3 regions of the Providencia huaxiensis genome follow, and region 3 is predicted to be linked to each of the others. Evidence: predicted binding sites of a transcription regulator. Region 3 holds the regulator's gene; each other region holds the start of a gene.

Region 1 (4,845 bases), 610 kb from region 3:
GCCAGGCGTATACCCTGAACTGTTCCTGGCAATTCAGGTAATCCAATCAATTCATTCGCAGTTAGGTACATAATGGTTCACTCTATTGTTATAACGACTAGGCCAAATATCTTGAGGTAAAACACCAAGAGCATCAGCGATAATTCGTTCACCTTTTGGATAAGAACGCGCCAGTGCATTCTTGAGTGTGTCAGGCCTTAAACCTGCTCGCGTTGACAAGTCTCTCATCGTTAACCCTTCCTTATGGAGAGCGGCAACAATATCGATACGATGCCAATCTGAATAACTCACTTCATTTCTATCCATATTTCGTTTACCCTTAAAAATTACCCTCGCGGATAATCCGCTAGGGTTATCTGTACGGATATAGTATTGATCCAAATTATGTTCATGTAAAGAAAGAAAATCACTTTCTTTGCTCTTTATTTAAATCGATTGATTTTTATTTTGATCAATCGTTGTTTTTCAATAGGTTAGGTGTAAAAGAAAATGAATAGAAAAAAAGCATTAGAAGTTTCTTTTCAAGATAAAGCAAAAGAAAGCCCACTAGCGACAAAGAGTGCATTTAAAGAAAGGCTAAAAATATTAATAGGTAGTAGAAGCATAAGAACAGCAGCTAAGGATTGGGGGTTATCATTTTCAACATTAAATAACTACTTAACAAAGGATACTGACCCAGCGTTGAGTACTATACAGTCCATCGCAACACAGGAAAATGTTAGCCTAGACTGGCTTGTGAATGGGCAGACTCAGGAAGATGGAGCGCTATCAACTAATACTGAAAATGATAGTAAGAGTGAGTTGTCATCCGTTTGGCATATGCTATTCAATATAATGACGACAGAGCAAGTTAATCAACTCATTAGGATCATAACCACAAAGGGCATTGATGGAATATTAGAATCAAACAATGGCATTAGTGAATACAATTTGGATCAAGCGTTAGATATTCTAAAGATACGACCTACGTTGCAACAAGTTATCAGGCTAGCTATTGCTGGTGATGAATCGATAGATAGAGAGATTTTGCACCGTATTGAAGAACAGGAAAATACCAATGTATCTGGTGAGTTAAACCAGGATGGAAACCACAGTAAGGTAGGATGATTGGAAGAACTTTCAATTGTCCTTTAAATGCCGTTTAAACGCTCCTAAAATATGATCATTAGTATGCAGAATAGAATGCAAAAAATAACAAATTAAATCAAATTGTATTCTTTAGTGCAGAATCAATAAATCCTCGCCAAGTCAGTAACATCAAGGCGTCCAGCCTATCCCAATCCCTTTTCAAATAGTGCAAGATTGATCACCTCCCCACATTTCCTATACCAAAGAGTCAGGGAAACAACCGGTTTCTATTAATAGTACCTCTGCATTTAGTGCTGGGGACTTTACGCAATTACCCGACTATTACCTAACATTAGATTCAGGTGTGCGTTTGCTGGATGAAAAGCTGACACTGGGGTCAACGATAACGTGGACAGGGCCGTCTAAGCGAATTAGCCCAGTTCTTGATGCCGACCAAAATGGTGACGCTATGACGGAAAAATACGAAAAACAGCCAACCATTATTGATGTATATGCAGATTATGAAATTAATAAAAACGTTAAGTTGATGATGACCATTAACAATGTGACAAATAAAAACTATACCGATGCATTAAATCGCGCAAATTCGGGTGCAATTATGGAAGAACGAGGGCGAAATAACGAAACGGGTAGAGGGCGTACCTATATGATAGGTGGGCAGGTGCGTTTCTAATCAACATATAAATTTAACACCACTTATCTCGTTATTTTTATCGAGATAAGTGGATAAAATAATTATTTCGATACTCTTTTGACTTTAACCTTCTCAATGTGGGTGACTTGGCTTTCAACCCAGCCATCATTAAGGCGTGTTTTCAACGGTTGGCCGACTTTCACTTGGCTGGTTTTTTTCAACACAGTGCCTTTAGCGGTTTCACTGATACTAAACCCGCGAGCTAGGGTGGCTAATGGGCTAACCGCTTCCATTTTCGAACAAGCCACTGCGAATCGCTGGCGATAGCTATTGACCAAATGGGTAACCATATTTTGCAAATGATATTGCGTCTGTTGCAGCTGGCGTTGTTGTTTTTGCAGATGTGGGCGCAAATCATTTTGCAGTAAACGATGATTAACTTTCTCGAATTTAGCCGTTGAACTTTGTAGTTGCCGCGTCATCGACTGCGCCAGCTTTTGCTGCAATAAATTGAGCTGGTTATGTTGCCTTGCCAACCGCAATTGCGGGTGCTGCTGCTGTAGGCGGTGATGCAAGCGTGCGAATCTTTGTTGTTGACCTGCCACGTAATAATCCATCGCCATTTCAAGGTGTTGCTGTGCTGATTTTAGCTGGCGGAGCATTTCCAATTGATTACGGCTAACAAGCTCAGCAGCGGCTGACGGGGTTGGTGCTCTTACGTCCGCCACATAGTCGGCAATTGTCACATCGGTTTCATGGCCAACAGCGCTAATTATTGGCAGTTGGCTGGCAAAAATGGCTCTAGCAACGATTTCTTCATTAAATGCCCATAAATCTTCAAGTGAACCGCCTCCGCGACCGACGATCAACACATCGCATTCTTGACGTAGGTTTGCTAGCTCAATCATTCGAGCAATTTGTGCTGGCGCCATCTCACCTTGAACGGCCGTTGGGTAGATGATGATAGGCAGGGAAGGGTCACGACGACGTAAAATATTTAAAATATCATGTAGGGCTGCACCCGTTGCCGAGGTAATGATACCGACAGACTTAGCAGGGCTAGGGAGCGGTTTTTTATGAATAATATCAAATAAGCCTTGTGCGCTTAGCGTTTGTTTTAATAGCTCAAAACGCTGTTGCAGTAACCCTTCACCGGCGGGCTGCATGCTTTCAAGGATTAATTGGTAGTCGCCTCGTGGCTCATACAAGGTGACAGTCGCTCTGACTAACACCTGTTGACCATTCTGGGGGCGGAAAGTGACACGCGCATTTTGCCCACGGAACATTGCTGCACGAACCTGAGCCCGATCATCTTTTAAGGTTAGATACCAATGACCGGAGCTGGGCTGCGAAAAATTAGAAATTTCTGCGGTTAACCAAATACGACCCATTTGGTTATCAAGAAGTTCTCGAACCGTCTGGTTAAGCTTGCTAACAGAGTAAATTGCGCTATTTTGTGATGTCGACATGTGAGCCAGATCAAATTTTAAAACAATGACTTAATCGTTAGATACTAACCTAGCCATAAGAGTTATCAAGTTTTTTTTCAAAAAAACGCTGGAAGCAACCGTTTTCGGTGTGTATAATGCCGCGGCAATATTTTATACCTTTCCATAACGCTGCCTGGTGGGATATTGCCTATGTTACGCATTAAAAAAGAAGCACTAACTTTCGACGACGTTTTACTCGTTCCTGCACACTCAACGGTATTACCAAATACTGCAGATTTATCAACTCAACTGACTGCAAACATCCGCCTGAACATTCCTATGCTTTCTGCAGCCATGGATACTGTCACTGAATCTGACCTTGCTATCGCATTAGCACAAGAAGGTGGCATTGGCTTCATCCATAAAAACATGACTATTGAGCGCCAAGCGGAAGAAGTTCGCCGCGTGAAAAAGCATGAAAGTGGTGTGGTTACTGATCCTGTCACCGTAACGCCAGATACGACCATTCGTGAAGTGCAAGAAATGGCTGAGCGTAATGGGTTCGCGGGTTATCCTGTTGTTGCTAAAGACAATTCACTAGTCGGTATCATTACAGGCCGTGACGTCCGTTTCGTGACAGATTTAGACCAACCTGTTACCGCAGTGATGACGCCAAAAGAGCGTTTAGTGACCGTAAAAGAAGGCGAAGCACGCGAAGTCGTTTTGCAAAAAATGCATGAAAAACGTGTAGAAAAAGCCTTAGTGATCGATGATAACTTTCATTTGTTAGGGATGATCACCGTTAAAGATTTCCAAAAAGCAGAACGTAAACCAAACGCGTGTAAAGACGAGCAAGGCCGTTTACGTGTTGGCGCTGCAGTTGGTGCTGGCGCAGGAAATGAAGAACGTGTTGATGCGCTGGTGGCCGCTGGCGTTGATGTTTTATTAATTGACTCATCACATGGTCATTCCGAAGGTGTACTACAACGTATCCGTGAAACTCGCCAAAAATACCCTGATTTGCAAATTATTGGTGGTAACGTTGCAACAGCTGAAGGGGCTAAAGCCTTAGCAGATGCCGGTGTTAGCGCAGTTAAAGTGGGTATTGGTCCGGGTTCTATTTGTACCACACGTATCGTGACAGGCGTTGGTGTACCACAAATCACAGCGATTGCAGAAGCGGCAGAAGCGCTTGAAGGTACTGGTATTCCTGTTATTGCGGATGGTGGTATTCGTTTCTCAGGCGACATTTCTAAAGCTATCGCGGCAGGCGCAGCCTGTGTGATGGTCGGCTCAATGTTCGCAGGAACTGAAGAGTCTCCGGGAGAAACCATTTTATTCCAAGGCCGTACTTACAAAGCATACCGTGGTATGGGCTCACTTGGTGCGATGTCTAAAGGTTCGTCAGACCGCTACTTCCAATCGGATAATGCAGCAGACAAATTAGTGCCAGAAGGGATTGAAGGCCGTGTCGCGTATAAAGGCCGTTTAAAAGAAATTATTCATCAACAAATGGGTGGTTTACGCTCCTGTATGGGGCTGACCGGCTGTGGTACTATTGATGCATTAAGAACAAAAGCAGAATTTGTTCGCATTAGTGGTGCGGGTATCCAAGAAAGCCACGTCCATGATGTTACTATCACGAAAGAGTCTCCAAACTACCGTTTGGGGCAATAATCGATAAAGTTTCTC
Region 2 (4,845 bases), 1.3 Mb from region 3:
AGCAAGTTACCCAATAAGCTCATTTGCGGTGCTCTACTCAGCCAGCGAGCACCGCAAATAAATTACTCAATAACTTTATACACAACGAGGTTTTCTCTGAATTCATCCGGCCGATGATTGTGCCAGAATAATTCCATGCCTTGCGGTGCAGGTTTAATCGTTTTTGAGAGTACAATTAGCCAGCGGCATTGTTCCGGTTTTTCAAACCGATCTTGGCGTTGGTGTAATACCCCCGCGTAGTAGTAGAGCATCGGTGCTTCAGATTCACCAATATTATCAGATGCCATACAATCATTTTCTGTAAATTGGCCAGTTAAATGCTGGTCTAAATCGACAAAAACCCCTTCGAAACCTTTTGCATAGTCTATCCACCCCAAAAATAAGGTTAAAATTACCCCCCAAACAGCACATAAGCCTAATAACCAGTTTTTCATCATATGAAAAGCAGGTGGCATAAAGTTTGGAATAATTTTATTGCGTAAAAACCATACCAATGTAATCAACAGAGCACAGATGAATACAACGGGAGAAAATGCCATTTGGTAGCTCATAGGGAGCCAGCGGCCAAATGGAGCTAGCCATTCTTGTTGATAGCCAGCCAAAGAGATGAAGTAGCAGGCCCATAAAAAAAGAATAAGTACAGACCACAAAACAGCTGCAAAGCGGGCAATATTATTGAGGAGCTTTTCTGGGAAACAAAATAGTGTCTGGCTTCCTAATATGGCCATGGGGGCAATAAAAGGCAGTAAATATAACGCCCGACCAGAAGCTGAAATCTGTAAAAAAACGATACCTAGTAAAGGAAATAGCGCCAATAGAAACTCGTTAGAATTAAATAAACGCTTAACCGGATGCCTTAGAAAATAAGCAACAGCCAGTAAACCAGAAGGAAAGGCAAATAAGGAAACTGCCGCAGGGATCCGGGTTAAATTAGCTTTTGCCCCTAATTTTTCAACCGAAAAACCAAAGAAGCGGCCGATATTATTTTCCCAAAACCACACGATAAACAAATCAGGGTGTTGAAGGTACAGTTGGATAGGCCAAGGTAAAATCGCGATAAAGGCAATTAACCCTGCAGTTAAGCTGTATAACCAAAATTGCTTAGTTCGGCATTGAGCGAGAAAAATTGGCGATAAAAATAGGCAGATCCAGAGAACACCAGGGATAAAAACACCTTTTGACAACATGGTGACGATGGTTCCAAGGGATAACCAAAGTGCAGACATGTGCATTTTTTGTTGTTGTATCAGCCCTAATAACCCATACAAGCCAATAGTCGTCCCTGCCATCAGCGCAACATCGGTAAACATATCATGGCTATGCCTGATAACACCGGGGGCACAAGCATACAGTGCAAAAGCGACCCAAATACGGGTATCGGTGAAGTCTTTGGCATGGAAAAAACGGCGCGCCAAAAGAATAAAAAATGAAAAATTGATCACCGAAAAAAATAAGCTTGCACTACGGGCGGCATCATAAAGTGGGATAAAACTTGAAAACAAATGAGAGGTAATTGCTGCAACCCAATAATAAAGCGGAGGTTTTTCCATAAACGGCTCGCCCGCATTTGTGGGGACTAACCATTTACCTGTTTCATACATAGTTTGAATAATACCAAAACTATAATTTTCATCTTGCTTCCAAGGGCTATGACTATATATTCCTGGTAATAAATACATAGCAAGAAAACTAATGAAAAGTAATAAAATACTCCGCTGTAATATGATTAATGGTGCATTTTTATTTGGCATTTTAATGTGTTTTTACTGGATTAAATTGAAACTATAACTGCAGTTGATAATAATTGAGATTATATACTTAAATATATATTTACTCAGTGAGTGATGGTTATTTTTTTATAAAAAACAATAGGGAACGTATTTTTAGGTACGTTTTTAAATAACGCATATTACCACCAATAAATAAATTTTCAGCTATTCGTTTTGTAAGAAAATAATCTAGGATTGTATCAAAAAAATAACCGTACTTTTTAAACAGACACTATATGAAAGGTATTTAGCTATTTTTACGTAAGGTAAATGTAACTAAAAAGAATTGTTATTTGAAAATAATGTTCATTACATAAGAACCTGGGTATTTAGATGTTAAAAAACAGTTAGTGGGTAAGAAATGCTAAAAATACTTGATCATTCCCCCTGTTTAGAATGATAATTGCTCCCCTCACAATATGTTTTATTCTAGTTTTAAAGCCAAACGATTGCGCAGCTGTTTTTATTGGGTTTTTTTCCCAGTTAGTTTGTTTTTTCTGAAAAACGTAATCGTTTACGTCGATATATAGATTAGTTGTTAGCAGTACTTGAGTGCTTTCGTTTTCCATTAACAGCAGAGGTATACCATGTCAGGCCAACAGGCTTCATCCAGTTGCAAATTGGATTCATTTTTCAAGATAACAGCGCGCGGCTCTTCAGTTCGCCGTGAAATCATTGCAGGGTTAACCACATTCTTAGCGATGGTTTATTCTGTCATCGTTGTACCTGGCATGTTAGGGCAAGCAGGGTTCCCTCCAACTGCGGTATTTATTGCAACCTGCTTAGTGGCTGGCTTTGGCTCTTTATTAATGGGGTTATGGGCCAATTTACCGATGGCGATTGGTTGTGCGATTTCACTCACTGCATTTACTGCATTCAGTCTGGTGTTAGGGCAGCAAATTAGTATTCCTGTGGCACTAGGCGCTGTATTTTTAATGGGGTGTTTGTTCACCATCATTTCTGTTACAGGTATTCGTAGTTGGATTTTACGCAATATGCCAATGGGTATTGCACATGGTACAGGTATTGGTATCGGTTTATTTTTACTGTTAATCGCTGCTAATGGGGTGGGTTTAGTGATCAAAAACCCAAATGCAGGCCTGCCTGTTGCTCTGGGTGAATTTACGTCTTTCCCTGTCTTGATGTCACTCATTGGGTTAGCGGTCATTTTTGGTTTAGAAAAACGTCGCGTTCCGGGTGGTGTGCTCCTTGTTATTATTGCGATTTCAATTATTGGTTTAATTTTTGATCCTGCTGTGAAATATCAGGGCTTCTTCAAGTTGCCTTCATTGGGTGATGACGGGCTCTCATTGGTTTTTAATATGGATATCATGGGTGCATTACAGCCAATGGTATTGCCAAGCTTGCTTGCATTAGTGATGACGGCAGTTTTTGATGCGACAGGTACTATCCGCGCAGTGGCGGGACAAGCGAATTTATTGGATAAAGACGGCCAAATTATTGATGGTGGTAAAGCATTAACAGCAGACTCCGTGAGCAGTATTTTTGCGGGGGCGATTGGTGCATCACCTGCGGCGGTATATATTGAATCTGCGGCAGGTACCGCTGCGGGTGGCCGTACCGGTTTAACCGCAGTGGTGGTTGGCGTACTATTCTTATTGATTCTCTTTTTATCGCCACTCTCTTATTTGGTGCCTGCCTATGCAACGGCTCCTGCATTGATGTATGTTGGGCTTTTAATGCTCAGTAATGTTTCTAAGCTTGATTTTGATGATTTTGTGGATTCAATGTCTGGCTTATTATGTGCGGTGTTCATTGTTCTGACTTGTAATATTGTCACAGGTATCATGTTGGGCTTTGCCGCTTTGGTTATCGGCCGTATTTGTGCAGGTGAATGGCGCAAATTGAATATTGGTACTGTCATTATTGCGGTACTTTTAGTGGCATTTTACGCTTCAGGATTAGCAATCTAAAGTGAATTGCTTCAAGAAGGTGGCCAATGTTGCCACCTTTTTAACTTATTGTATTAATTAATCGTAAAGTCTTAATTTTTTCCCCGAAAATGGATGGCTAGGGATAAAATAGAGAGAAGGCAGTTAATCAAGTGGCTGTGTATGACTTCCACTGGTGGCTGGCTTGGTCTCAATTATCATGGTCTGGACGGTGCTATCTCTTACTATGCGGCGGCAGGCAATTCTTGGTTCTAGTCGCTAGGTTAATTCAGTAAGGGCAACATGGAAATTTTCTTTACTATTCTTATTTTGATTTTAGCTGTCTCTGTTTCAGGGGTGGCCGCTAAAATTCTTCCTATTCGTATTCCTCTTCCTCTCATTCAAATCGCTATTGGTGCGCTATTGGCTTGGCCACAATTTGGCCTACATGTCACCTTTGACCCAGAACTTTTTATGGTTCTGTTAATCCCACCTTTGCTGTTTGTTGATGGATGGAAAACGCCAACCCGTGAGTTCTTTCAAAACGGTCGAGAAATTTTTATTTTAGTGTTGGTTCTCGTATTGGTTACGGTTATTGGGATAGGTTATTTAATTTACTGGTTGATGCCCGGTATTCCATTGATTGCTGCGTTTGCTCTAGCGGCTGTATTATCGCCCACCGATGCCGTTGCATTATCTTCCATTGTTGGAAAAGGGCGTATTCCTAAACGGATGATGAGTGTGCTAGAAGGAGAGGCATTGATGAATGATGCCTCTGGTCTGGTTGCATTAAAATTTGCGGTAGCAATTGCCATGGGAACCATGGTGTTTAGCGCCTCTGGCGTTACCATTGAATTTTTCAAAGTTGCGGTTGGCGGGCTACTCGCAGGTATCATCGTGACTTGGCTATACAGTAAATCATTACGTCTAATGAGCCGCTGGAGCGGTGATGACCCTGCAACCCAAATAGTATTTATGCTATTGCTGCCATTTGCATCATACATGATTGCGGAACATATTGGTTTTTCAGGTATTTTAGCTGCCGTTGCGGCGGGTATGACCATTACAAAATCGGGGGTTATCCGTAACGCTCCATTAGCGATGAGGCTACGTGCTGATAGCGTTTGGTCGATGCTTGAATTTGTCTTTAACGGGTTGGTTTTCATCATGTTAGGGCTTCAATT
Region 3 (4,845 bases):
GAATGCTGCCGAACGAGCAGGTTTAAAACGTAATCCTTTCCATCCATTTGCAACCTTTGATACAGCGGCATTAAGTGGCTTAGTATTTGGTCAAACCATTTTGGCAAAAGCGTGTGTTTCCGCAGGTATCCCATTTGATGGCAAACAAGCTCATGGCGCGTTGTATGATACGAATCGAACGGCTCTGCTATTTTGCGAAATTGTTAATAAGTGGAAGAAATTGGGTGGTTGGCCAATTATTGAAGACTCTCAATAATCTTTTTATCAATAGTCATGACATAAAAAAAACCGTGTTTAGTAGAAAGTCATCAATGCTTTCACCAAATACGGTTTTTCAGTCTTTTAATTATGGCTTAATTCAGTCTGCACTAGCTTCATCTGCTGAACGGTATTTATCAGCCGTTTCTTTAATTAGAGATTGAAGCTCACCACGCTGGAACATTTCCATGATGATATCACAGCCACCGACCAGCTCACCATCAACCCACAGTTGAGGGAAAGTTGGCCAATTTGCATATTTTGGTAATTCCGCACGAATATCTGGATTTTGTAAGATATCAACATAGGCAAAACGTTCACCACAAGAAGACAGAGCTTGTACTGCCTGAGCAGAAAAACCACAGCTCGGAAGTTTAGGAGAGCCTTTCATATATAATAAAATTGGGTTTTCTTTAATTTGGCGCTCAATTCTTTCAATAGTTGTCATTTTTTAACTTCCTTAAAACAAAGATGCAGGTTTTGCAGTCAGCCGGTAACTGAGAGTCTACCGCAACTTAACAAAATACATTGACTGATTGACTGATATAATAAGAAACTGAATTGTTTCATACAATATGCCAGTTTTATAGGGGCATTACTATAGCATCCCAAAAAGTAAAAAGGCACCTTTTCTATCTTCTCTTTACCTAAGTCAAACAAGTAGCTATTTCTAAGTAAGAACTGAAATTTAATGTGCTTAGGTTCCTCACCTACAATATCTATATGATTTTTATCTGTAATTTCTCTATTTATCTGTTAGCATCTTAGTCGTCTCATTACCTTACCTTTGTAAGGTTGATCGTGCTATCATTAATATATTAAGTATCATATCGCCAATAGGCGAAACTCTAATGATAAGCTGTGACATATTATTTCGCTCACTTTAAGAGCAAACACCCTGAGTATTTTGATATAAAAGCAATCAAGGAGTACGCAATGTCATTTGAACTACCCGCTTTACCGTATGCAAAAGATGCTTTAGAACCTTATATCTCTGCAGAAACCTTAGAATATCACTATGGTAAACACCACAACACATACGTTGTTAACTTAAATAACCTCATCAAAGGTACTAACTTTGAAGGAAAATCTTTAGAAGAAATAATCAAAACTTCTGAAGCAGGGGTTTTTAACAACGCGGCACAAGTTTGGAACCACACTTTCTATTGGAATTGCTTAGCGCCAAACGCTGGTGGCGAGCCGACAGGAAAAGTTGCGGAAGCTATTAATAAAGCATTCGGTTCTTTTGCTGAATTTAAAGCTCAGTTTACTGATGCAGCAACCAAAAACTTCGGTGCTGGATGGACTTGGTTAGTGAAAAAAGCAGATGGTAGCCTTGCAATCGTAAATACATCGAATGCTGCGACCCCAATTTCTGGTGATGATAAACCCGTGTTAACCGTTGATATTTGGGAGCATGCTTACTATATCGATTACCGCAACGCCCGCCCTAAATACTTAGAAAACTTCTGGGCACTGGTTAACTGGAAATTTGTGGAAGAAAACTTAGCATAGTCACCTAGCAAGTATTGAAACAAAGCATAAATAGACAAGGGCGAGATACACTCGCCCTTTTATTTCACCCTACTTGAGGCTGAAATAAAATCAGAAAATATGTGCAGCAAGAAAGATAATCATTGCTAATGAGCCCAATGCAGCAAGCAATCCATATTTAACATCTGTATCCATGAGTTCCTCTCATTCTAATGTAATTGAATTAACAAATAACCATGCAATAATTAAGGTTATTAAGTATACATATCCAAAAAAGTAAAACTAGTGTCTATATCACATGTTATAACATCAATTATTTCTTTCGTTTTTGCGCTAGATCAGACAAAATCGACAACAAATCGCTAAATTATTGCCAGCAAAGGATCAATGCATCAATATGCAGGTAATTTTTTAACAAGAATTCTTATTGAGACCGGTTATTGGTCAGGAGTTTTTTTTCCCCATGGCAACGATTAAAGATGTGGCGAAACGCGCTGGCGTATCTACCACGACTGTATCCCATGTTATTAATAAAACGCGCTTTGTGGCCGATGATACTAAGACAGCGGTCTGGGCTGCGATTAAAGAGCTCAATTATTCACCGAGTGCAGTTGCCCGTAGTTTAAAAGTTAATCATACAAAGTCGATTGGTTTACTCGCAACCTCAAGTGAAGCACCTTACTTTGCGGAAGTCATTGAATCAGTTGAAAATAGTTGTTATGAAAAAGGTTACACGCTTATACTTTGTAATTCCCATAATAATTTGGGAAAACAAAAAGCGTATTTGCAAATGTTAGCGCAAAAGCGCGTTGATGGCCTACTCGTGATGTGTTCTGAATATCCAGATACGTTAATTAGTATGCTTGAAGATTATCGCAATATCCCAATGGTGGTGATGGATTGGGGAACCTCCCGAGGTGATTTTACAGACAGTATTATTGATAATTCATTCCATGGTGGGTACCTTGCAGGCCGCTATTTAATTGATCGTGGGCACCGTGATATTGGTGTGATCCCAGGTTCGCTCGAAAGAAACACCGGTATCGGCCGCTTAACAGGCTTCCAAAAAGCAATGGAAGAGGCAAAGATCACACTGAGAGACCAGTGGATAGTGCAAGGTGATTTCGAACCTGAGTCTGGTTATAAAGCAATGATGCAAATTTTAAGCCATAAACAACGCCCTACCGCGGTATTTTGTGGCGGCGATATCATGGCGATGGGGGCCATTTGTGCGGCTGATGAAATGGGGCTACGTGTTCCACAAGACATTTCAATCATTGGTTATGATAATGTACGAAATGCGCGCTATTTTACCCCAGCATTGACCACTATCCACCAACCAAAAGAGCGTTTAGGCCAAATGGCCTTCACTATGCTGCTCGATCGTATCGTAAATAAGCGCGAAGATGCTCAAACAATTGAAGTCCACCCTCGCCTTGTAGAACGTCGTTCTGTCGCTGACGGTCCATTTATCGATTACCGTCGATAAGACAAATAGTTAAGTTGAAAGCCACTCTGCGTTGAGCGTTTCGTTATCGCCAAGGTAATCTAATAACCAACGGAGCGCGGGTGATGTGTTATTTTCCACCCAAGTTAAACAGCAAGGACTGGGTGGAAATGGCTGGGCTAATGCTAGCTCAACTAATTGGCCTTTTTCACAAAGCGGAGCTGCTCGATGCTCAGGTACCATTCCAACGCATAACCCGTTAACTAAACAAGCTAGACCATTTTCCCAGTAAGGCACGACAAGCCGACGTTGGTTATCAAGTGCCCAAGTATCACGCTTGGGAAGGTTACGAGAGGTATCTTCAAGGCACAAGCTCGGATACTCTCTCATTTGGTCATCAGTCAGTTTTTCACCTATTTTTGCTAATGGATGTTCCGGGCTTGCGACACACATCCACGGCATAAACCCCATATCACGGAAACTGTATCTTTCACCTATCGGGGACGCTCGAGTCGCACCAATCGCAACATCTACGCGCCCGTCAGCCAGTGCATCCCACACTCCATTAAACACTTCTGGATGAATAAAAAGTTCAATATCAGGAAAATGACGATAAAAATCAATAATTAACTGTTCCGTCCTTTGAGGTTTAACAATGCAATCAACGGCAATACTAAATTGCCCGCGCCAGCCATTTGCAACTTGCTGGCACTGATGCCGGGTATCTGTCATTTTTTTGATAACAGAACGGCTTTCCTTAATAAATATCGCTCCTGCTTCTGTCAGAACAACATCACGATGTCGGCGTTCAAATAGAGGAACCGCAAGCCATTCTTCAACTTGCTTTACGGTATAACTGATTGCAGAAGGTACACGGTGCAATTCTTCAGCAGCACCACTAAAGCTCCCAGTTCGAGCAACTGCATCAATCACTTCGAGTGCATGTGCAGACCACATAACTTCTCCTTTCAAAAATTTTGATAGCAAGATCCAAATATTACCGTTTCACAACCTAAAAAAATAGCCTATACAATGGAGCCATCATTAACATTTTTTTAAATATCAGATAAGTAATAATTATGTCGAATACTGTGAAAAAAAATTCCCCTGGTTTTATGGTTTACCTTGCAGGACTTAGCATGCTAGGGTTTTTAGCCATTGATATGTATTTACCTGCATTTGGTGCTATGCAAAACACCTTGCATACATCTGAAGGCGCTATCAGTGCTTCTCTCAGTATATTTTTAGCTGGTTTTGCCTTCGCTCAACTGTTGTGGGGGCCATTATCAGACAAACTTGGCCGTAAGCCTGTGCTCATTGTGGGCTTAACTATTTTCATTATAAGTAGCTTAGCCATTTATTGGGTAGAAACCGCAACACAGCTGTTAACTCTACGTTTTTTACAGGCTGTTGGTGTCTGCTCCGCTGCGGTTTTATGGCAAGCGCTTGTTATCGACCGCTATGATGAAGCAAATACCCAAAAAGTCTTTGCTTCTATTATGCCGCTAGTCGCGCTATCCCCTGCTTTAGCGCCATTATTAGGTGCATGGGTTCTAGAGCACCAAACATGGGAAGCAATTTTCCTGATCCTAATGGCTGTGGGCATATTACTTTTATTACCAACACTCTTTTTGAAAAATGTCTCA

Evidence for each region. Region 3 encodes PurR, which represses purine synthesis genes. Its sites were predicted from a motif close to CANGCAAACGTTTGCNTG; they were not measured.
Region 1: a site for PurR is predicted at 3,284-3,301, ahead of guaB (IMP dehydrogenase). Genes of this name have one in related genera too.
Region 2: a site for PurR is predicted at 2,273-2,290, ahead of CYG50_RS22215 (NCS2 family permease). Genes of this name have one in related genera too.

Annotation. Positions count from the first base shown of each region.
Region 1 is NZ_CP031123.2:1,755,943-1,760,787, reverse strand. Features, by position in the region: gene CYG50_RS09820 (Mu transposase C-terminal domain-containing protein) at 1-71, opposite strand, end outside; gene CYG50_RS09815 (helix-turn-helix domain-containing protein) at 52-306, opposite strand; gene CYG50_RS09810 (hypothetical protein) at 490-1,107, shown strand; gene CYG50_RS09805 (hypothetical protein) at 1,439-1,762, shown strand; gene xseA (exodeoxyribonuclease VII large subunit) at 1,825-3,192, opposite strand; gene guaB (IMP dehydrogenase) at 3,364-4,830, shown strand.
Region 2 is NZ_CP031123.2:4,459,562-4,464,406, forward strand. Features, by position in the region: gene CYG50_RS22205 (MFS transporter) at 1-17, shown strand, start outside; gene CYG50_RS22210 (ArnT family glycosyltransferase) at 63-1,751, opposite strand; gene CYG50_RS22215 (NCS2 family permease) at 2,357-3,703, shown strand; gene CYG50_RS22220 (Na+/H+ antiporter) at 3,965-4,845, shown strand, end outside.
Region 3 is NZ_CP031123.2:1,145,640-1,150,484, reverse strand. Features, by position in the region: gene rnt (ribonuclease T) at 1-256, shown strand, start outside; gene CYG50_RS06750 (Grx4 family monothiol glutaredoxin) at 359-706, opposite strand; gene sodB (superoxide dismutase [Fe]) at 1,195-1,773, shown strand; gene purR (HTH-type transcriptional repressor PurR) at 2,216-3,241, shown strand; gene punR (DNA-binding transcriptional activator PunR) at 3,251-4,156, opposite strand; gene punC (purine nucleoside transporter PunC) at 4,279-4,845, shown strand, end outside.